Regions from separate parts of the Mesorhizobium sp. CA12 genome, predicted to be linked through region 3. Evidence: riboswitches for the same ligand, from Rfam matches in the RefSeq annotation. Region 3 holds a riboswitch; each other region holds the start of a gene.
The links. Region 3 has a riboswitch for cobalamin ahead of bluB (5,6-dimethylbenzimidazole synthase). Riboswitches for the same ligand answer to the same signal wherever they lie in the genome.
Positions count from the first base shown of each region.

Region 1: linked by a shared signal. The riboswitch ahead of LB520_RS18390 (CbtB domain-containing protein) and the one ahead of bluB (5,6-dimethylbenzimidazole synthase) in region 3 are both predicted to bind cobalamin.
Region 2: linked by a shared signal. The riboswitch ahead of LB520_RS00875 (DUF1636 family protein) and the one ahead of bluB (5,6-dimethylbenzimidazole synthase) in region 3 are both predicted to bind cobalamin.

Region 1 is NZ_JAIUHT010000010.1:182,178-189,162, forward strand. Features, by position in the region: gene LB520_RS18370 (cation diffusion facilitator family transporter) at 1-1,032, shown strand, start outside; gene LB520_RS18375 (dienelactone hydrolase family protein) at 1,104-1,751, shown strand; gene LB520_RS18380 (hypothetical protein) at 1,766-2,245, opposite strand; gene LB520_RS18385 (CbtA family protein) at 2,498-3,238, opposite strand; gene LB520_RS18390 (CbtB domain-containing protein) at 3,401-3,610, opposite strand; adenosylcobalamin (AdoCbl) riboswitch at 3,602-3,751, opposite strand; gene LB520_RS18395 (histidine phosphatase family protein) at 3,835-4,407, shown strand; gene LB520_RS18400 (hypothetical protein) at 5,082-5,450, opposite strand; gene LB520_RS18405 (PilZ domain-containing protein) at 5,804-6,076, shown strand; gene LB520_RS18410 (methyltransferase family protein) at 6,080-6,547, opposite strand; gene LB520_RS18415 (DUF6428 family protein) at 6,828-6,985, opposite strand, start outside.
Region 2 is NZ_JAIUHT010000001.1:183,112-190,096, reverse strand. Features, by position in the region: gene LB520_RS00885 (NADH-quinone oxidoreductase subunit A) at 1-162, opposite strand, end outside; gene LB520_RS00880 (winged helix-turn-helix domain-containing protein) at 494-1,693, shown strand; cobalamin riboswitch at 2,203-2,406, shown strand; gene LB520_RS00875 (DUF1636 family protein) at 2,446-2,877, shown strand; gene cobW (cobalamin biosynthesis protein CobW) at 2,874-3,911, shown strand; gene cobN (cobaltochelatase subunit CobN) at 3,928-6,985, shown strand, end outside.
Region 3 is NZ_JAIUHT010000006.1:106,886-113,870, reverse strand. Features, by position in the region: gene dxs (1-deoxy-D-xylulose-5-phosphate synthase) at 1-768, opposite strand, end outside; gene LB520_RS12445 (pirin family protein) at 964-1,884, opposite strand; gene LB520_RS12440 (DUF2277 domain-containing protein) at 1,894-2,160, opposite strand; gene LB520_RS12435 (exodeoxyribonuclease VII small subunit) at 2,345-2,596, opposite strand; gene LB520_RS12430 (histone deacetylase family protein) at 2,600-3,526, opposite strand; cobalamin riboswitch at 3,642-3,820, shown strand; gene bluB (5,6-dimethylbenzimidazole synthase) at 3,863-4,597, shown strand; gene LB520_RS12420 (hypothetical protein) at 4,603-5,586, opposite strand; gene LB520_RS12415 (TetR/AcrR family transcriptional regulator) at 5,718-6,311, opposite strand; gene LB520_RS12410 (MFS transporter) at 6,432-6,985, shown strand, end outside.

The sequences.
Region 1 (6,985 bases), on a different contig from region 3:
ATGCGCCGCAAACCGACCAGGACCTTCACCTACGGCCTCGGCCGGGTCGAGGATCTCGCTGGCATCATCATCGTGCTCATCATCCTGGCCAGCGCGCTGGTGGCCGGATACGAGGCGATCAATCGCCTGTTCAACCCGCAGCCGGTGCATTTCCTTGGCTGGTTGGCCGTCGCCGGCATCATCGGTTTCCTCGGCAATGAAGCGGTGGCGGTTTTTCGCATCCGCGTCGGTCGCCAGATCAACAGCGCGGCGCTGGTTGCCGACGGCTATCACGCCCGCACCGACGGCCTCACCAGCCTTGCCGTCGTTGCCGGCGCGGCCGGCGTCTGGCTCGGCCTTCCGCTCGCCGATCCGGTCATCGGCCTGCTCATCACCGTCACCATTTTCGCTATCGTCTGGCAATCGGCGCGCTCGGTACTGACCCGCATGCTGGATGGCGTCGAGCCCGGCCTCGTTGACCAGATTCACCATGCTGCCGACCATGTCGCCGGGATCGAGAAGGTAGCCGACGTCAAGGCCCGTTGGCTCGGCCACAAGCTGCATGTCGATGTTACGATCGCCGTCAATGACGGCCTGCTGCTTGCCGCCGCGAACAACATCGCCGCATCGCTCAAGGCCGAGCTCTTCGCGCACATCCCGGCGCTCGACGTCGCCACGGTGCACTTTGCCGAGTTGGAGACGGAGGCCGGCCACCATCATGCGCCGGATCCGTTCCTTGTCGACGGCAAGCTAGCCAGCGGGCTGCTCGAAATCGTCGACACGCCGCAGGGCGAGCGCATGCGGCTGCGCCTGTCGCGTCACGCCGAGGGCCTGCGGGCGAACGTCGCTATTGAAAGGGCGGACGGTGCGGTCGAAAGCCTGCCGCTGTCTCCGGTCGGCGGCGACCATCATTATCTGCAGAGCCTGGTCGCGCCGACCGAACCGCATGAATTCAGCGCCAGGCTGCAACTGGCGGCCGGTCCCGACACCGAGGATTTGCCCTTCGCCATGGCCGAACCGCAAGGTCACCATCACGAGCGCGCGCATGGATGATGTGACGGCGAAGGCTTCGGAAAGGGCATGGCTGGTGGTGGGGATTCGATAAGCCGGATAAAAGACGATCATTGCCCGAGCTCAACGCGATCGGCCAGGCGACGCCGAAGGGAAAGCGGATGGCTGCTATTGTACTCTTTCACTCGGCGCTGGGCCTTCGGGCGGTGGAGCATCAAGCTGCTGAGCGCATGCGAAACACGGGGTACGATGTTGTGACGCCGGACCTCTACGCAGGGCTGACTGCGGCATCGGTCGACGACGGGCTTGACTTGATGAGCCATGTTGGGTGGGAAACCATCTGCGACCGCGCCAGGGTGGCGCTCCTCCAGACTTCTCCAGACGCGGTGCTCGCTGGCCATTCCATGGGAGCTGGCGTGATCAGTGCCGTTTGGTCAGAACGAGTCGCTGCCGCCGGCATTGTGCTGCTGCATGGCCTTGCTGATATTCCCAGCAATGTTCGCCGACACGTCCCGGTCGCGGTCCACGTCGCCGACCCAGATGCATTTGCTCAGCCAGAACAAGTTGCCGACTGGTCGGCGTCGGCGAAGCGCTGCCACGTCAGGGCAGAAATTTTCACCTATCCGGGGATCGGCCATTTCTACACCGATCAAGCGCTGCCGGATTACGATGCGTCCGCAGCCGAGCTGACATGGTTGCGCGTTCAGGCTTTCCTGAAAACGATCGCACGCAAGACCGGGAGCGGTTCGGTGATTCCGTGAAACGCTGAACCGTTCTAAGCAGCGCCGGCTCGCGGAGCGGGTGAACGGAAAATCGACCATGCGGCGGCGCCGAACGCCGCCACCATGGCGAGGATCACCGCAAGGCTCGGCAAGTGGAAGAAGATGTCGCGCCATCTGGGCTCGACGACCGCGCCGGTGCTGAAGGCCTCGCCGCTATACTGGCACAGGATCCACGACGCGCCGCTACGCACCATCTCGGCATCGATGTCCGAGATCAGCGCCTTCGCCTCGCGCCCGGCCGCGGGCATCATCGCCATATGGGCGAGCAGCGCCTTGGCGGTGGCGAGATAGGCGTGGCTGCATTCGTTGAACGGGCTTTCCTCGTCGCCGAGGCTGCCCGGCATCAGGCCCCAGAGGCAATAGGTGAATTGCAGATTGCCGTGATTGTAGAGCCGCCGGAAGGTCGGGTCGGTCGCGGTCTGGCGCTGGGCGAGGTCGAGGATCTCGCCGCGATAGCGCGCGATGACGGCCATCTGGCCGTGGGTCAGGCTGGGGATCTGGATGCCGGGAGGGGGCGGGGCCGAGGATCCGCCATGCGCTTGCGCGGATGTGGCGGCCAGAAATGCGAGCAGCGCCGCAACCGAGCAATTCCAGGAAACGTGTGCGGCGGTTTTCCGTCCGGAATTGCGAGAAAACGAAAGACCAAACTGGCTCTGCGGTCGTACCGACCGTTGAGCCGCGTTGGCCGCCAGGGCGCAGAACCGTGGCGGCCAACGCATCGGATTTCAGGCGAAGCGGCGTGCCGGGCCGCGCTGGTCGCGCACCGCGACCACGCGTTCGGCAACCGCGCCGAAGCCGAGCCCGACGACGGTCCACAGCACCAGCTGGATGCCGAGCGAGGCGACGCGGAATTGCCACAGCACCGTCGCCGAGAAGTTCTCCGGCACCTCGTTGATGTCGGGCAGCGCCGCCTTCACCAAAGCGAAGACGACGAGGAAGGCGAGGCCCGCGACGATCGAGGCGTTCCAGGCGCCGAGCCGGTTCCACAGCCGCTGCGCCAGGCCGACCGCCGCTATCATAGCCGCGATCGAGACGACGATCATGATGAAGAACAACTCGGTGCGGTAGCCGATGGTCTCGGCGTTGCCCACCGCCGGCGGGCTGGCCGGGTATTTGAGGCCGGGCACCACGATCACGGCCAGGAAGCCGAGCGCCGCGATCAGCGCCGAGGTGCCGCGCGGTCCGAGCGAGCCCAGCCGGCCATAGGCGTAGGCGAAGACCAGCGAGAACAGCCCGCCAAGCGCGGCGCCATAGATCAGCACGCCGGTTGCCAGGCCGATGCCGGCTTGCGTGGTGCGGCTGACCATCTCGGGCTCCGGCGCCCCGCCGGCGGCCTGGGCCTGCTGTTCCTCGAAGGCGATCGCCTTGTCGACCTGCGGCTCGCCATAGACGCGGGCGAAGGCGAACGCCAGAATCCCGGCGACCAGCCCGACAAGCATGCCGCGCAGCAAAAGTTTTCCAACCATGTCACCAATCCCTCCAAGCAATTCCAGGAAAAGTGCGTAGCGGTTTTCCGTCCGGAATTGCGTTAAGCCAACCAAGCAATTCCAGGAAAAGTGCGCAGCGGTTTTCCGTCCGGAATTGCGTTGGATCAGAATCGAAAGCGGGTTCAGCGATGCTGAACCGCTTTAGTGGCAGGGGAAGCCGAGCAGGTGGCGGCCGTCATGCACGAACTCGTGCACATAGGTGCCGCGGATCAGCGAGGTCGCGCCTTCTTCCGCGCCGACGAAATAGATCGCCAGCATCAAAAGCAGCCCGCCGAGGACGGCCCAGGGCAGAAGCTCGCGGACCGGAATCGCAACCGGGCCGTAGCTGGGGGCGAAGGTGGTGTCGGACATATTGACCTCCCTTGGGATACTGCGTCCCGTTGATCGAGTGCTGCGGAATAAGGCCTGACTTTCGGCTGGTGCCGATCACAGTGGCGCGACCGTGCCGGACTCGCACCGGCTTCCAATCCCGTATAGCATTAAGACACTTGTCAGTACTTCGTTCGCCTGTCAACGACATGTAATGGCGGCACGACTTCGTGAGGCCTGTTTTTCGCTGGGGCACGGAGTTTTTCATGCTTGTCCGCCTGACGATGATCGCAAGCGGAGCGACGGCCGGCATGCGCAAGGGCCGCTTTCCGAACGATGAGCCGCCGGAGCCGCGCGCCCTCGATCGCGCCGGCGCGCTGGCCGCTTCGCTGCGTCGCGCCGACCGTGTCTGGACAAGCCCGGCGCTGGCCGCGCGGCGGACGGCCGAGGCGCTCGGCCTTGACGCGGCGATCGAGCCGCTGCTTGCCGAGCAGGATTTCGCACACTGGGCCGGCAAAAGTTTCGAGGAGGTGCAGGCCGAGGATCCGGAAGGCATGGCGGCCTGGTTCGCCGACGCAGACGCGGCGCCCCATGGGGGTGAATCGCTCGCCGACGTCGCCCGGCGGGGTGCTGCGCTGATGGAGCGGCTGGCCGGCGAAAGCGGTCACATCGTCACGGTAACGCATGCCGTGCCGATCCGCGCCGCCATGGCGCATGTGCTCGGCGCGCCGCTTTCCTCAGTCTGGAAGATCGACATCGAGCCGCTGTCGCTCACCGAGTTCCGCAGCGACGGCCGCCGCTGGGTGCTGCGCGCGAGCGGCATCACTGTCGCCGGCTGAACAGTCGGGGACTATTAGCCCCCGCGCGCGAACGGCACGATACGCAGCCAGCAGACGGTCAGGGAAACGGTCGACGCGACGGTGAGGCGGCGCCGATCCGAAGGCTAAAAGTCCGGTTTAACATCGGGCAATTTTATATCGGACTGATAGAACCAGCGTCTCGTCCACTCAAAGGGCCCCTCACAAATTGCCTTTAGCGGTCTATAATTCGGTGATTCAACCCAAATGTTACAGCGATACCACTGCCCGTCGCTTTTGAGCGTCTTGTCAAATTGAAAGACAATTGTCTGGACTCTGCCTATCGTGGCGTTGTAGAGGCGATGACAATTACTGTTAATCAGTGACCCATCTTCGTTTTTCGGCACGGCTTGCTTCGGGGGGATTCTCTTTGCGATCCACCGTCCGTAGGGTTTGTCTCGTGAATACTCCATGTCGGCGGTGTAGATCAGTTCCCGATGAACAAACTGGGCATGGTCACCAAATCTATGGAACCGGGATGTCATCTGAATAAGCGGAAGCTTAATGATCCGCTCATTCGCTTCCTGGAGGGGCGTGCATTCAGCATTCTGTTCTTCTGGACGTAAATTAGACCCTTGGGAGGCCACACATGTCACGGGAGGGCAGATCAGGCAGGCGGAAAGAACGGCAACACCAAAGATTCTGCTCATCACGTTCTACCGGTAGAGGTGTGGGTATCTGGCCTTCTCAGCCTGGCAATTGCTCCCTCTCTGAGCCGCTATAGCAAATGCTCTTTCATAGGTACGTATAGCCTTCTTGAACTTAGAGGACTTGGGCGTCAGGTGTTTGTCTATCCCATCGTACAAGAGGACAGGAACAGCTATCATAGCTTTTCCATCTTCATTTAGCCTCAGCGCCGGGCATTTTTTCATCACACCGACGAGGTTGCCGGCGATTGTAGCGGCCAAATTTAACTTGGTGTCGGGCAGTCCTGCCAGATACTCGATGTTTGAGTTCGCGGCCCAAGCAGCCGAACACGCGAACGAAATTTCTACGAATGTCGCGAAAGCGAACCTAAGTTTCATTATCTCCACCCCCAGCTTTAATGAGCGAAGCACGTTTGAGCTCGTATTAGTAGCCGAAGACAAGCCATCGCGTTCCATATCCACAAGCGGGTTAGATTTTCGCGTCGCGCCCCCTATCATTGCCCCAATCGATAGATTGGAGCAGCTATGCTGCGCTGGTGCGCTCGTTCAACTCCGTCATGGTAACAACGAGCGCATGCAACAAGGCAACCGACGCTGCTTCGGGAAAGCTACAACAGCCGTCAGGCCCGACTGGCCTGATCGTTTCAGCAATCGCTAACGGAACGGAAACGCCTCGCTGCTATCGTGCTGCCCCATGGCAAGGAGGACCTTGCCTGAGGAGCCCGCCGGATATGGCCAATTTTCCCGAGATCGAACGCCGTCTTCATGCGCGCGAATTCGTGCTCAAGGAAGCCACGATCATCGCCGCCGGCGTCAGGATCGGCTGCTCGGTCAGAAATCAGCACGAGCAGGGCGCGGAATTGCGCGTCGGTGCCAATGTGGAGATTCCGGACCGCTTTCTGCTCGAGGTCCCGGCCGACGATACGGCCTATCGCGCTTTGGTGCGGTGGCGGCGCAACGACCGCGTCGGCGTGGCGCTCTACAGCAACGCGCCAAAGGACTGATGCTCAAAAATAGCGGCGCACGCTCGCCCTGTAGGCGCGGTAGGGTTCGCCGAACTTGCGTTCCAGATAGGCCTCCTCGCGCAGCACCACGCCGTAATGCAGGATGGGGAAGCTCGCGATGGTCGCGATGACGGCCCACCAGCTGTCAAAGAGCAGCCCGATTCCGAGAAGCAGTCCCATCAAGCCGACATAGAGCGGGTTGCGGGTGAAGCCGAACGGGCCGCCGGTGATGATCGCGGTGGTCGGCAGCGTCGGGTTCACATTGGTGCCGCCGCGCAACATCGTCGAGCGTCCCCAAGCGATGATCGCAACCGCCAGTACTGCCAGCACTACGCCGAGCACGATGGTCAGCGGGCGGCCGCCGATCGCCAGCGGCCAGACATAGCGCAGCGCCAGCATCGCGATCAGCGCCACGAGAAAGAGCAGCGGCGGAAACACCACCACGCCCGGATTGTCCGCTTTGTCGTCCATAGCCATCTTCATCGACCAGGCGCCATTGCCGCCACTATGCACGGACGCGCATCGTCCAGCAATTCGTGACTTGATCCTGCCTAGGCGATGTGCAGCCCGGCATATCGGGAACACAACCGTGGCGCGCGCGTTCACTATCGCCGATCGACAGGGATTGCGCGGATGAGCAAGACAGCCGTTTGGGTGGCGCTGATCGCCATCGTTCTCGTGGGCCTCTATTTGTTGCAGGCCAATGGCATGATCCGGTTCTGATCAGGGCGGCGCGTCACCATTAGCGGGCTCAACAGCAGCGACTCCCTCCGCACCCGCTCGCTGCCTTCTGTTCTTCCAGCCAGCGGTCGCGCGGCTTGCAGCTTGACGGCCGTGGCGACAGCTCGACCTCAACCGTCCCGCCAACAAGGCTCGGCTGGGCTGCCCGGTGCAGTTCGATGGGGCGCA
Region 2 (6,985 bases), on a different contig from region 3:
GTCGTCGAACGAGTTGAACCCGCATTCATAGGCGGAAAGCTTTTCCGGGTCGGGATTGCGGTAGGCCACAAGGAACGGAGCGATGATGAGCGCCAGACCGACGATCATCGCCACGGCGATGAACAGCACGATAGGCAGGTACGAACTTAGGAGTGCGCTCATGCGGCGACTTTCCTTCGGCGGGGGCAGTTCATTTTGATTACAGCAACGAACTCTAATGCGGAAGCGTGACAGATTAACCGCTGAACCGTTTTAAGGGGCCCATGCTGCAACGCGGCGAGGGTTAGCGCAGCGGTTTCGGTGACGCAAGTCAAACGTTGTTCAAATCGCGGCTCTGGACGCCTTATCGGAAGAAACTGGTCCGATCCGCTCCTGTTTGATTTCCTTCAGATTTTACTCCAGTTTCTCTCCTGACATATCTCCCGCCATTTGCCTGCTAGCATGACAGGAATCACCGGCTAAAAAATCCAACGGACGATCGGGGCGACACCTGATGAAGGACAAGATTTCGCTGGCCATGGCGAGGCGCGTCGCGCTCGGCGCGCAAGGGTTCAACGACCCTCGCCCCGCAGGAGTTCCGGATCGTCGGCACCTCGCCCGGGTGCTTTCGCGAACCGGCCTTCTGCAGATCGATTCCGTGAGCGCGGTGGTGCGGGCGCATTATATGCCGCTCTATTCGCGCCTCGGCCCCTACCCGCTTACGCTGCTCGACAATGCCGCAGTCACCCGCAAGCGCGCCGTGTTCGAATACTGGGCGCATGAGGCGTCGTTCCTGCCCGTGGAGACGTACCCGCTGATGCGCTGGCGCATGCAGCGCGCCGAGCAGGGCGACGAGATGTATCTCGGCCTGGCGAAATGGGGCCGTGAACGCAAGGAAATGATCGACGAGATATATAGAGAGGTCGCCGATCGCGGTCCGATCGCCGCGTCCGACATCGAAGGCCACAAGGGCAATGGCGGCTGGTGGGGCTGGAGCGAGGCCAAGCACGCTTTCGAATGGCTGTTCTGGGCCGGGCGCATCACCACCGCCTACCGCCGCGGCTTCGAACGCTATTACGACCTGCCCGAGCGCGTTTTGCCGCAGGCGGTCCTCGACCTGCCCGTACCCTCGGTCGAGGACGCGCATCGCGAATTGCTGCGCATTTCCGCCCGCGCCCATGGCATCGCCACCTATGGCGACCTGCGCGACTATTTTCGTCTCGCGCCGGGCGACACTAAGGATCGCATCGAGGAACTGGTCGATGCCGGCGAATTGCTGCCGGTGAAGGTCGAAGGTTGGGACAAGACCGCCTATCTCCACAAGGACGCCCGTTTCCCGCGCCGGATAGAGGCGCGCGCCCTGCTCGCCCCTTTCGATCCCGTCGTCTTCGAACGCACCAGGACGAAGAAACTCTTCGATTTCCGCTACCGCATCGAGATCTACACGCCGGCCGAGAAACGCCAATATGGCTACTACGTGCTGCCCTTCCTGCTCGGCGATCGGATCGTCGCCCGCGTCGATCTGAAAGCTGACCGCCCGGCCAGCATCTTGCGCGTCCACGCCGCCTACGCCGAGGCCGGCGCCCCACCCGAAACGGCCGCCCAGCTCTTCGACGAGTTGAAGCAGATGCAGGGCTGGCTCGGCCTGGAGGCGATCGAAGTGACGCCGGCCGGCGACCTCGGGCCGGCGCTGGCCGACATCGCGGTGTCGTAGCTGCGCGTTGACAGGGAGAGTGAACAAAAATAGAACATCCCAACTGTGGTTAGGATCGGTTGCGATGGTTTTCAGGCGCTCGATATGTCTGGTCTTGGCCTACCTGACCTTAGCGTCGCCATCATATGCGACAGGTGCTTACCGAGAGGAATGGGTAGAGGTCACGCGTCCAGTCATTTTCTGTGGCGGCCACATTGCACCCGGTATGCAGCCAAAAGAAGTGACGGCGCTTCTTCTGCGGTGGTTGGAGTTTGGAACGATCGACAAGCAGATCGCAGGCGCCTGTGGCTTATTGCCGGTAGGGCAGCGCTATATAATAGTTCATGAGCCGAAGTTCGACGCCAATCGCTTCGTCTTGATGTGGGAACCGGTTTGCCAGCACGGCTGTTCGTTAAGTATGGCGCCCGTGGCCTCACCGCCTCGCAAACTTGTGGGTCCATACCTCAAACCCATAAAGCCGCCAAAAGGCTGGTACTAAGCCAGTCGTTGACTCCAGCCCCCTGAACCCTCTAAATCCTGACCCAGACGGTCTTCTCCCGGCAAAGGGAGGAGCCAAGAGGGAATGCGGTGCGGGCCAACACCCAAATCCGCGGCTGTCCCCGCAACTGTAAGCGACGAGCCTCTGCCGAAAACCACTGGGATGTTCCCGGGAAGGCGGCATTCAGGGTGACGACCCGCGAGCCAGGAGACCTGCCGTCTGAGACTTTAAGTATCCGAATGCCCGGCGGGTTTTCCGGGCAAGGAGCATGGTTTTGGATCGCAACGGCAGTTTCCCGGCAAACAGTGCGGACATTCCGTCCGAGCCCGATGCTTTGGCTGGCGTCACCGTCATCGTCTGCTCATCCTGCCGCGACGAGACCGGGTCGGATGCGCATCCGCGCGCCGGCGCGCTGCTTGCCGAAGACACGCGTCGGGCTGCTTGCGGCGAAAAGATCGACATCCGTACCGTCGAATGCCTCGGCAACTGCAAGCGCCGGCTAAGCGCCGCGCTGCTGCGCGACGGCTGCTGGAGCTACGTCTTCGGCGATCTGAACACGACCAGCGGCGCCGATCTCGTCGCCGGCGCAAAGCTCTTCGCCACCTCGACCGATGGCCTCATCCCCTGGCGCGGCCGGCCCGATTCTCTCAAGCGCGGCCTGGTTGCCCGCATCCCTCCCCTCGACATGCTGAAGGACCGACCATGAACGCATCCGTTTCCCGCGTGCCCTGCACCGTCGTCACCGGCTTTCTCGGCGCCGGCAAGACGACGCTGATCCGCAACCTGCTCGAAAACGCCAAGGGCAAGCGGCTGGCGATCATCGTCAACGAGTTCGGCGATGTCGGCATCGATGGCGAGATCCTGAAGGGCTGCGGCGTCGACACCTGCCCGGAGGAAAACATCGTCGAGCTCGCCAATGGCTGCATCTGCTGCACCGTCGCCGACGATTTCGTGCCGGCGCTCGACCAGATCCTGTCCCGCACGCCGAAGGTCGACCACATCCTGATCGAGACCTCCGGTCTCGCTCTGCCGAAGCCCTTGGTGCAAGCCTTCCAGTGGCCGACCGTGAAGAGCCGCGTCACCGTCGACGGCGTCATCGCCGTGGTCGACGGCCCGGCGCTGGCCGACGGCCGCGTCGCTTCCGACATGGACGCGCTGAAGGCGCAGCGTGCCGCGGACGATTCGCTCGACCATGACGATCCGGTCGAGGAGGTGTTCGAGGACCAGATCGCCTGCGCCGACCTGATCATCCTGTCGAAGAGCGATTTGATGGATGCGGCGGGCTCTGAGCGCGCCAACGCCGTCATCGGCGAGCATGTGGCGCGCGCCGTGAAAGTCGTGCCGACGTCGCAGGGCAAGGTCGATCCCTCGGTGCTGCTCGGCCTCGGTCTCGCCGTCGAGGACGACATCGAGAACCGCAAGACCCATCACGACGACGAGCTCGACCACGAGCACGACGATTTCGATTCCTTCGTCCTCGACATCCCGTCGATCGCCAATCCCGACGAGCTGGCCAAGCGCGTCGCCCTTGCCGCCGAGCAGGAAAACGTGCTGCGCGTCAAAGGCTTCGTCGAGGTCGGCGGCAAGCCGATGCGGCTCCTGCTGCAGGCCGTCGGCCCGCGCGTCAACCACTATTACGACCGCGCCTGGACGGCTGAGGACGACCGCCGCTCGCGGCTCGTTGTCATCGGCCTCAAGGGGCTGAACCGCCCGGCGATCGAGCGTATCCTCGCCGGCTGAGGCAATCCGGACCGCGATGCACATCCTCGCCACCACATCCGCATCGCTCGACGATCTCGCCGAGCCGATCGACCTCAGGCAGACGCCTGCGGATGTGGTGGCGCTGTCCTTCACCGACAGCGACCTCGCCGGCCTGGCCGCCGCCTGGAAGGCGGATGCGGAGCGGCTGCCGTCGATGCGGCTTGCGGCGCTGCGCGACCTTCGCCACCCGATGTCGGTGGACCTGTGGATCGACAGCGTCGCCCGCCACGCCAGGGTCATCCTCGTCCGCATCCTCGGCGGCTATGACTGGTGGCGCTACGGCTGTGACCAGCTCGCCGCGGTGGCGCGCGAACGCGGCATCAAGCTGGCATTGCTGCCCGGCGAAAGCCATGACGAAGACCTGCGGCTGGTCGAAGGCTCGACCCTGCCGCGCGCCGAATTGGACGCCCTGCTCGGCTATTTCCGCGAAGGCGGCCCGGCCAATATGAGCGCGCTGGTGCAAAGGCTGGCGAGGCTTGCCGGGTCGGATGCGGCCGTAGCCGAACCGGTCAGCGTGCCAAAGGCGGGGTATTATCAGCCGGGAGTTGGTGTCGTCGAGAAGCTGAACCTTTTAGAGGCGGAACTCGACGTCGACAATTTCGCCGTCATCCCCATCCTCTTCTACCGCTCGATGCTGCTTGCCGCCGACGTGGCACCGATCGACGCACTCGTTGACGCCCTGTGTTCGCAAGGCCTAGCGCCTGTACCGATCTTCGTCTCCAGCCTCAAAGACCCGACATCCCTGGCCTTCGTCGAAAACGCCCTCACTTCCCTGAAACCCTCAGCCATTGTCACCGCCACCGCCTTCGCCTCCGGCGCGGAACCCGGCGCCGAAACCCTGTTCGACCGCGCCGGCGTGCCCGTCTTCCAGGTCATCGTCGCCACGACGAGGCGCGAGGTCTGGGAAAAGAACCAGCGCGGCCTGGCGCCCGCCGACCTTGCCATGCATGTGGTGCTGCCCGAGCTCGACGGCCGCATCCTGGCCGGCGCGGTCTCGTTCAAGGGCGAGGTCGAGACCGATCCGGCGCTCGCCTTCCGCGCCTTCGCCAACCGGCCCGAGCCGGACCGCATCGCGCAGGTGGCCAAGCGGATCGCGGCGTTTATACGCCTGCAGCGGACCGAGCGGGCCAAGCGCAAGCTCGCGATCCTGATCCCTGATTATCCGAGCGCGCCCGGACGTACAGGTTATGCAGTCGGGCTGGATGTGCCCTTCAGTGTGCTTGCGATGCTGCATGACCTGAAGGAACAGGGCTATGCGGTTGAGGGGATTCCGCAATCGCCGCGGGAATTGCTGGATGCGTTGGAGGTGGGCGGGCTTGGCCTCTCCTTAGGGGACTACTCTGCCTTTTCGGTCGAACTCCCGAGGGAAGCGCGCAATGCAGTAGAGGCCGCGTGGGGCAAGGCAGAAGGGATAGGTTCGCGCGAGGGGGGTGTTCAAGCGCCGACCTCGGCAACCTTCCCCTTCCGCGCCGCGACATTCGGCAACGTCACCGTGGCGCTGGCCCCCGACCGCGGCCGCTCGGCCGACCGCCGCGCCGACTATCACGACCCGACGCTGCCCCCGCGCCACGAGCTGATCGCTTTCGGCCTCTGGCTGCAGAAATCGCTCGGCGTGCATGCCATCATCCATGTCGGCGCGCATGGCACGCTCGAATGGCTGCCGGGCAAGACGGTGGCCCTCTCCGAAACCTGCTTCCCCGAGATCGTCACCGGCTCGCTGCCCATCATTTATCCCTTCATTGTCTCCAATCCGGGCGAGGCGGCGCAGGCCAAGCGCCGCATTTCGGCCGTGACCCTCGGCCATCTGCCGCCGCCGCTGACCGGCGCCGGCCTGGACGAGGCGCAACAGAAACTCGAGCGGTTAGTCGACGAATACGCGCAGGCCGACGGCCTCGACCGCCGCCGCCGCGACCGTCTGGCCAAATTGATTGTCGAGACGGCGCAAAAGACTGGCCTTGCTTCCGAAGCCGGCGTTGCCGGCACAGACGCTCCGGACGAAGCGCTGCGCCGCATCGACGCCTGGCTCTGCGACCTCAAGGATTTCGCCGTCAAGGACGGGCTGCATGTCTATGGCCGCGCACCGGAAGACGAAGCCGACCCGCTGCGCCGGCAAAGCGCGGCGGCCGAAATAGCCAACCTGCTCGCCGCGCTCGATGGCCGCCACATCAAGGCCGGCCCTGCCGGCGCCCCGGCGCGCGGTCGCTCCGATGTGCTCCCCACCGGCCGCAACCTCTTCACCTCCGATCCGCGCACCATGCCGACGCCGACCGCCTATGACCTCGGCCAGGCGGCGGCGGAAGAAGTGGTGCGCAGCTATATGCAGAGCCATGGCGACTGGCCGCGCTCGCTGGTCATCGACCTCTGGGGTTCCGCCTCGTTGCGCACCGGCGGCGAGGAGATCGCGCAAGGTCTGGCGCTGATGGGCTGCCGGCCGCAATGGGGTGCCGCCACCGGCCGCGTCACCGGCATCGAGGTGCTGCCGCCGGCCACGCTCGGCCGCCCGCGCGTCGACGTCACCTGGCGCATCTCCGGCCTGTTCCGCGACATGTTCCCGACCCAGATCGCGTTGATCGACGCCGCTGCCAACGCGGTCGCCAGCCGGGACGAGGACGATACCGAGAACCCGCTCGCCGCAGCGACGCGCGCTCAGGGGAAGATCAGCCCGCGCATTTTCGGCACCTCGCCGGGAACTTATGGCGCCGGCGTCGAGGACCTGCTGTCGCGCGGCGAATGGGGCGCGCGCGAAGAGATCGGCCGTGCCTATCTCGACGCCACCTCGCACGCCTATGGCGGCGCCGAAGGCAAAGCGATCTCGGCGCCCGGCGCTTTCGAAGGCCGGATCGCCGAAGCTGATCTCCTCGTCCACACCGGCGACGATCCGGGCCGCGACATCCTTGAGGGCTCGGCCGACGTCGCCTTCATCGGCGGCTTTTCGGCCGCCCTTGCAGCACTTGGCAGGAATGCCGACGTCATCGTGCTTGACACGACTGATCCGAAGAAGCCGAAGCCGCGTTCGGTCGGCGAAGCGGTATCGCGCGTGGTTCGCGCCCGCG
Region 3 (6,985 bases):
GGTGACGTAACCACGCGCATGCTCGACCGCACGGGTGATGGCGCGGTCGGCGCGCTTGCCGAGATAGGATGTCAGCTTCTTGCCGAAATCGCGAAGGCCGAGATAGGCCTTGCCGGACGCGAGCCTCGCCAAATAGGCGCTCATGGCGCCGGTCGGCGGCGCGATCGACATGTCGTTGTCGTTGAGGATGACGATCAGCCGGGCGTCGAGCGCGCCGGCATTGTTCAGCGCCTCGAAGGCCATGCCGGCCGACATCGAGCCGTCGCCGATGACGGAAATGACATTGTTGCGGCCGCCCGACAGGTCGCGGGCCATGGCCATGCCGAGACCGGCCGAAATCGAGGTCGAGGAATGGGCGGCGCCGAACGGGTCGTATTCGCTCTCCGCGCGCCGGGTGAAGCCGGAAAGGCCGCCTTCCTGGCGCAGCGTGCGGATGCGGTCGCGGCGGCCAGTCAGGATCTTGTGCGGATAGGCCTGGTGGCCGACGTCCCAGATCAGCCGATCCTGCGGCGTGTTGAAGACATAATGCAGCGCGACGGTCAGTTCGACGACGCCGAGGCCTGCGCCAAGATGGCCGCCGGTCTGCGACACGGCATCAATCAGCTCGGCGCGGAGTTCCGCGGCAAGCTGCGGCAGTGCGCTCTCATCAAGCGTCCGCAAATCCGCCGGAATGCGGACCTTGTCGAGCAGCGGCGTGTCTGGCTTCACTCGGGCGCGTCCTGCCTTATCGATCGAACACGGCGCTACCAACAGATTGCGCCATATCATGCGCGGCAATAGTCCGCCGGCGGGCGAATGTAAATGTGCGTCAGTGACGCGTGCTACGCTGCAAGGTGTATTGAGATTCAGGTCAGGCCGCGCCGAAAATGATGGATTCCGAGAACCGGAGCGGAGCGTACTCAAAGTACGGAAGCGCAGGAAACCGGCATTTGCAGGCCGGCCTCATCTGAATATCAACACACCTTAGTTCTCGGGCAGCGGAATGAACTCCTCCTCATCGCCGGGAACGATATCGAAGCGGCCCGTCTTCCATTCCTGCTTGGCCTGCTCGATGCGTTCCTTGGAGGACGAGACGAAATTCCACCAGATGTAGCGTTTGGAGCCGAGCGAAGCGCCGCCGAACAGCATGAAATGCGCACCGCGTTCGGAAGAGACCACGATCTCCTCGCCCGGCTTGAACACCAGGAGCCGCTCGGCCGGGAAAACATCGCCAGCGATCGAGACATCGCCCTCCAGCGTGTAGATGGCGCGCTCCTCGGCATCGGCCGGAATCTTCACGCTGGCACCGGCGGCCAGCCTGAGGTCGGCGTAGAGCGTGTCGGAAGCGGTCGCCACGGGCGAGCGAAGGCCTGAGAACGCACCGATCACGATGCGGCCGCTGACACCCTCGGCATCGATCTGCGGCAGGCGGGCCACCGACGTGTTCGCGAACACCGGAGCGATCTCCTCCTTGCCGTCGGGCAGCGCCAGCCAGGTCTGCAGGCCGGAGACCGACATCGGCGCGCCGCGCAATTCCTGCGGCGTGCGCTCGGAATGAACGATACCGCGCCCGGCAGTCATCAAATTTACGTCGCCCGGCGCGATCACCATTTCGGTGCCGAGCGAATCGCGATGCCTGATCCTGCCGTCGAACAGATAGGTGACGGTGGAAAGCCCGATATGCGGATGCGGACGCACGTCGAGCGCATGGCCGGCGCGCAGGATTGCAGGGCCCATGCGGTCGAAGAAGATGAACGGCCCGACCAGCCGGCGTTTTGCCGTCGGGAGAGCGCGGCGCACCTCGAAGCCGCCGATGTCCTTGGCGTTCGGAACGACCATCAGCTCGATCTGGTCGCAGGCGAAGGCATCGCCGGGTTCAGGATCGTTTCCCGGAAAGAAGCTCATGTCGGATCCTCAGGCGAAACGCAGCGCCGACCTGGCCTTCGCCTTGGCAGCTTCTTCCTCGCGGTTGCGCGGTTCCTGATTGGTTTCGAGCGAATCGATCAATTCGCGCGCGACAGCGGCGATCGCCTCGACGGCATGGTAAAAGGCATGCTCGTTGCGCTTGGACGGCTTGGTCGAGCCGCTAAGCTTGCGCACGAATTGCAGCGCTGCGTCATGCACTTCGTCATTGGTCGCCGGCGGCTCGAAATTGGCCAAGGTCTTGATGTTGCGGCACATGGCTTGAACTCCTTACCTGCTTTCTTTGCCCTTACCCGGTCTGAGATCATCCGCTGAGGTGTTGAGATTCAGGTCAGGCCGAGCCGAAAATGGTGGTTTCCGAGAACCGGAGCGGAGCGTACTTGAAGTACGTGAGCACCGGAAGTTGCCATTTGCAGGCCGGCCTCACCTGAATATCAACACCTCAGTCGGCGTCCAGCGGTTCAGTTCCCATCGGCTTGCCGTCGCGCGACAGCCTGATCTTCTCGACCTTGTCCTCGGCCGCTTTCAGCAGCCGGTCGCAATGCGCCTTCAGCGCCTCGCCGCGCTCATAGATCTTGATCGACTGGTCGAGCGGGACGTCGCCGCGCTCAAGATCATCGACGATCTTCTCCAGCGCGTCGAGCGCCTGTTCGAAGCTCATCGCCTTGACGTCCTCATTGCCTTCCAATGCCATACCCTATCCCTTCATCAGCCGCCCGACATGGGCGGCGACTGAAAATGCCAGTCCCTGCAGATCGTAGCCGCCTTCCAGCAGGCTGACGAGCCTGTTGGAGCTGTGGCGCCCGGCGCGCTCCATCAACTGGCCGGTCGCCCAATCGAAATCGTCCTCGGTCAGGTTGATCTCGGCCAACGGGTCGCGATGGTGCGCATCGAAGCCGGCGGAAATGATGATCAGGTCTGGCGCGAACGCGTCGATCGAGGGCAGCACGCGCGACAGGAAGGCGTCGCGGAAGAGATCGCTCCCGGTCTGCGGCGCCAGCGGCGCGTTGACGATGTTGCCGGCGCCAGTCTCGTTCTTCCCGCCGGTGCCCGGGTAAAGCGGCATCTGGTGCGTCGAGCAATAGAGCACCGATGGGTCGTCCCAGAAGATGTCTTGCGTGCCATTGCCATGATGAACGTCCCAGTCGACGATGGCGACACGCTCGGCCTGGTGCTTCTTCTGCGCGTAACGGGCGGCGATCGCCGCCGTGTTGAATAGGCAGAAGCCCATTGCCGTGGTCTTTTCGGCATGATGTCCAGGCGGACGCGCTGCGACGAAGACGTTTGCCGCACGGCCCTCGAAGACGTCGTCCACCGCCGCGTTGGCACCGCCGATCGCCGTCACCACGGCCTGCCAGCTTTTCGGGCTGGCGCTGGTATCGGCATCGATCGACACGATCCCGCTCTCAGGGATCGCCCCGCGCACGCGCTCGACGAACTCCTCCGGGTGCGCATAGAGGATGGTTTTCTCGTCGCCTTCCGGCGCCTTGACGCGGTCGAGCGCCGAAAACGCCTCGTCGTCGAGCACGCGCTCGATGGCGCGCAGGCGGTCGGGCCGCTCGGGATGGCCGGGCGGCGTAAGGTGTTCGAGGAAGATCGGGTGCGTATAGAGACGGGTGGCCATGGCGCCTAATCTAGGGACCTGGCGGCCGAATGACCATGTTTGGCAGGCCGAATGGCTGGGGAAATCGCGTCTTGCCGTGTCGCTAACGCCATTGGCGCGGCCCAAGCTTCGCTGTAAGGTCGCATCGCTGCCAGGTGCCCGCGACGCGGGAGAATCGGGAACACGGTTGAACTCCGTGGCGTGCCCAACACTGTAAGGGGGACCGCGCCGGCACACGCCACTGTCGAAGACGGGAAGGCGCCGGATGCGGGACGATCCCGAGCCAGAAGACCGGCCCGGCAGACATGGTTTTCCGCTTGGTCAGGCGGGGGACTGCTTGTCGCAAGGGGAAAAGCGATGACGGCAGCAGCGATCGCCGCGAGCGGCGACGACTTTGACCAATTGGCACGCGACGCGGTCTACCGGGCCATGTTCACCAGGCGCGACGTGCGCAGCCATTTCGTCCCCGACGATCTCGATGACAATGTGCTGGCCCGGCTCATCACCGCCGCGCATCACGCCCCGTCGGTCGGCTATATGCAGCCGTGGAATTTCATCGTCATCCGCGACGCCGAGCGGCGCAGACAAGTGCGCGACCTGTTCCTCGCCGCGCGCGAGCAGGAGTTGCCGGCGATCGAGGCGGAACGGCAGGCGCTCTACCGCAAGCTGAAACTCGAGGGCATCTGCGAAAGCGCGCTCAACCTGTGCATCACCTGCGACCGGCAGCGCTCGAAGGACTCGCCTCTCGGACGCTGGCACAATCCGGAGATGGATCTCTACAGCACAGTCTGCGCGGTGCAGAATTTCTGGCTGGCGGCGCGGGCGGAGGGTGTCGGCGTCGGTTGGGTAAGCATCATCGAGACCGAAGCGCTGAAGCGGCTTCTCGCGATCCCGGAGCATGTCACGCCGATCGCCTATCTGTGCGTCGGCCGCGTCTCGGCCTTCGCGCCGAAGCCGGACCTTGAAGCGCATGGCTGGGGCAAGCGCCTGCCGCTGCCCGAACTGGTCATGAGCGAGACTTTTCGCGGCGCCGGCGAAGCGCCGCTTAAATCGGCAATCGCAAAGCTCGGCGCCGGGCCGTCGAAACCCTGACCTGATCAAGCCGCTCGGGGCGTGTCCCAACGCGAGCCGCCGCCGAAAGAGCCCAGCGCCTTGTCGCGCAGTTCCCTGAATTTGGACGAGGTCTCCGCGAGCCGCCGGTCCCATTCGGGATTGGGCGCCTGGCCTTCGATGGCTTCGAAATAGACCTGCATCAGCGAGGCGATGGCGAAGGGCTCAATGAAGGCTGCCTTGAAGGCCCAGGCAAAGACGATGGCCAGCACGAAAGCCCAGCCGGCAAGCTGGCCCGGCATGACCCACAGAATGGCGGCCGCAGGCGCTAGCATCAACAGGAAGATGACGAAGGACACGCCCCACATGATCGCCGCCAGCCAGACGGCGTTCTTGACCATGTGCTTGCCGTTCTGCGCGTAGAGCACCACGCCTTGCCGCGCCGTCTCGAAAGGCGAGCTCGAATTGATGCGGATGTTGTAGCCGAGGATGATCTCGTCGACATAGGTCAGCGACAGGCGGATCACCGTGTTGATGAAGCTGACGATGCCGCTCAGGCCCGGAATGGGCAGGAAGGCGGCGATGCCGCCGATCAGGCCGGTGATGGCTCGGATGGCGCCCTTGACCAGCTGGTCGACGACGAAAAGGATGTTGGCCTCGGCAAAACGCTGGGTGACCACTTCCTTCGCGTAGGCGATCTGGCCCTGGCCGTCGGGGACATCTTGGCCGTCGATCAGATGCACCATGACGGCGATATGGCCCGCTTTCAACACATAGAGGATGTATTCGCGGATCCAGTAGACGGCGATCGAGACGACCCCGAAGCCGACCACGCCACCCCACAGCGCGAAGGACATCGGGCCGTCGGGATCGGTGGAGATGTGGCCGACGCCGTAGCCGACGCTAGCGCCGGTACCGGTCGCCATGATGTAGGCGACCGTGATGCCGAAATAGACGATCATGCGAAAGACGATGAACGGCCATGTCCGCATCATGATCGACACGGACCGGCCAATGCTGAAGTCCCACATGGCCCCGACTCCCCATATCCTAAGAGTTGGCGGAGGAGGATGCGCTTGCCCCGGCGATTGTCAATCGCGGCAGGGTTGCGCCGGCCCGAAACCGGTGCACAAGCCGGTGGCTCGGTTACCCGAGCGTGCCGTCAAGGCTTCTTGCGCAAGCCTTCGAGCAACTGCTTGAAGGCCGCGATCGCTTTTTTCGAGGTCGCCTCGGGGTCCGTCGAATTGGCGATGCGCTGCGCGGCCTGGCTGCTGGCGCCATTGATCAGCCGTGAGGTCGTCTCGGGATCAAGCTCCGGAACGACCTCGCCCTCTTCCTGCAGCCTGGTCAGATGGTTGGTCATCGAGGCGGTGCAGGCGCTGGCATTCGGCCACTGCGCGGGGTCGCCGAGCACCGCCGGGCCGTCGCGGAACATGATGCGCTGGATTTCCGGCTCCAGCGCCATCTCGATATAGGTGGTGCATTCGTCGACGAAATGCTGCCAGCGGGTCGGCGCTTTCGAAGCCACCTCGTTCACCCGCACAGCCATTTCGCCGTCGATCTCGGCGATCACCGCCTGCAGCAGTCCCTTCTTGTCGCCGAAATGATGGTAGAGCGCGCCGCGCGTGAGGCCGGCCGACGCGGTGAAATCGTCCATCGAGGCCTCGGCATAGCCGATCGTGCCGAAAGCATGGCGAGCGGCTGCGATCAGCTTGGCGCGCGTCTCGGCGATCATCTCCTTGCGCGGTCTGTGCATGGTTCTGGCCCTATTCACATACGCCTCGTATGCCAATTGACATACGTGGCGTATGAACTATCTCACGGTCATACGCAGCGTATGTAATTTTAGTGTGCACCGTTGTCGAGGAGCAGGATCATGCGAAACCCTTATTCGGACATCTTTCGGGCTCCCGGCACGAAAGGCTTTGCCGCGGCGGCTTTCATCGCGCGCGTGCCGATCGCCATGGCCCCGATCGGCATCGTGGCGATGCTGTCGCAGACGCATGGCGAATACTGGCTGGCCGGCGCCGTCTCGGCGACCTATGCGCTGGTCAACGCGTTTCTTTCGCCGCAAGTGTCGCGGCTGGTGGACCGGCGCGGCCAGACGGCGATCGCAGCACCCATGACGCTCGTCTCGGTGCTTGCCTTCGCGACATTGATCGTCGCGGCCAACCAGCACTGGCCTATCTGGACGTTGTTCAGCTCGGCACTACTTGCCGCCGCAATGCCCAGCATCCCGGCGCTGGTCAGGGCGCGCTGGACCGAGATCTTCCGCGACCGGCCGGAGCTCAACACGGCGTTCGCCTTCGAATCGGCCGCCGACGAGCTGGTCTATGTCGCCGGCGCCTCGCTGTCGGTGGGCTTGAGCGCCGCGCTCTTCCCGGAAGCCGGCATGGTCGTCAGCACGTTGCTGCTTGCGCTCGGCTCGGC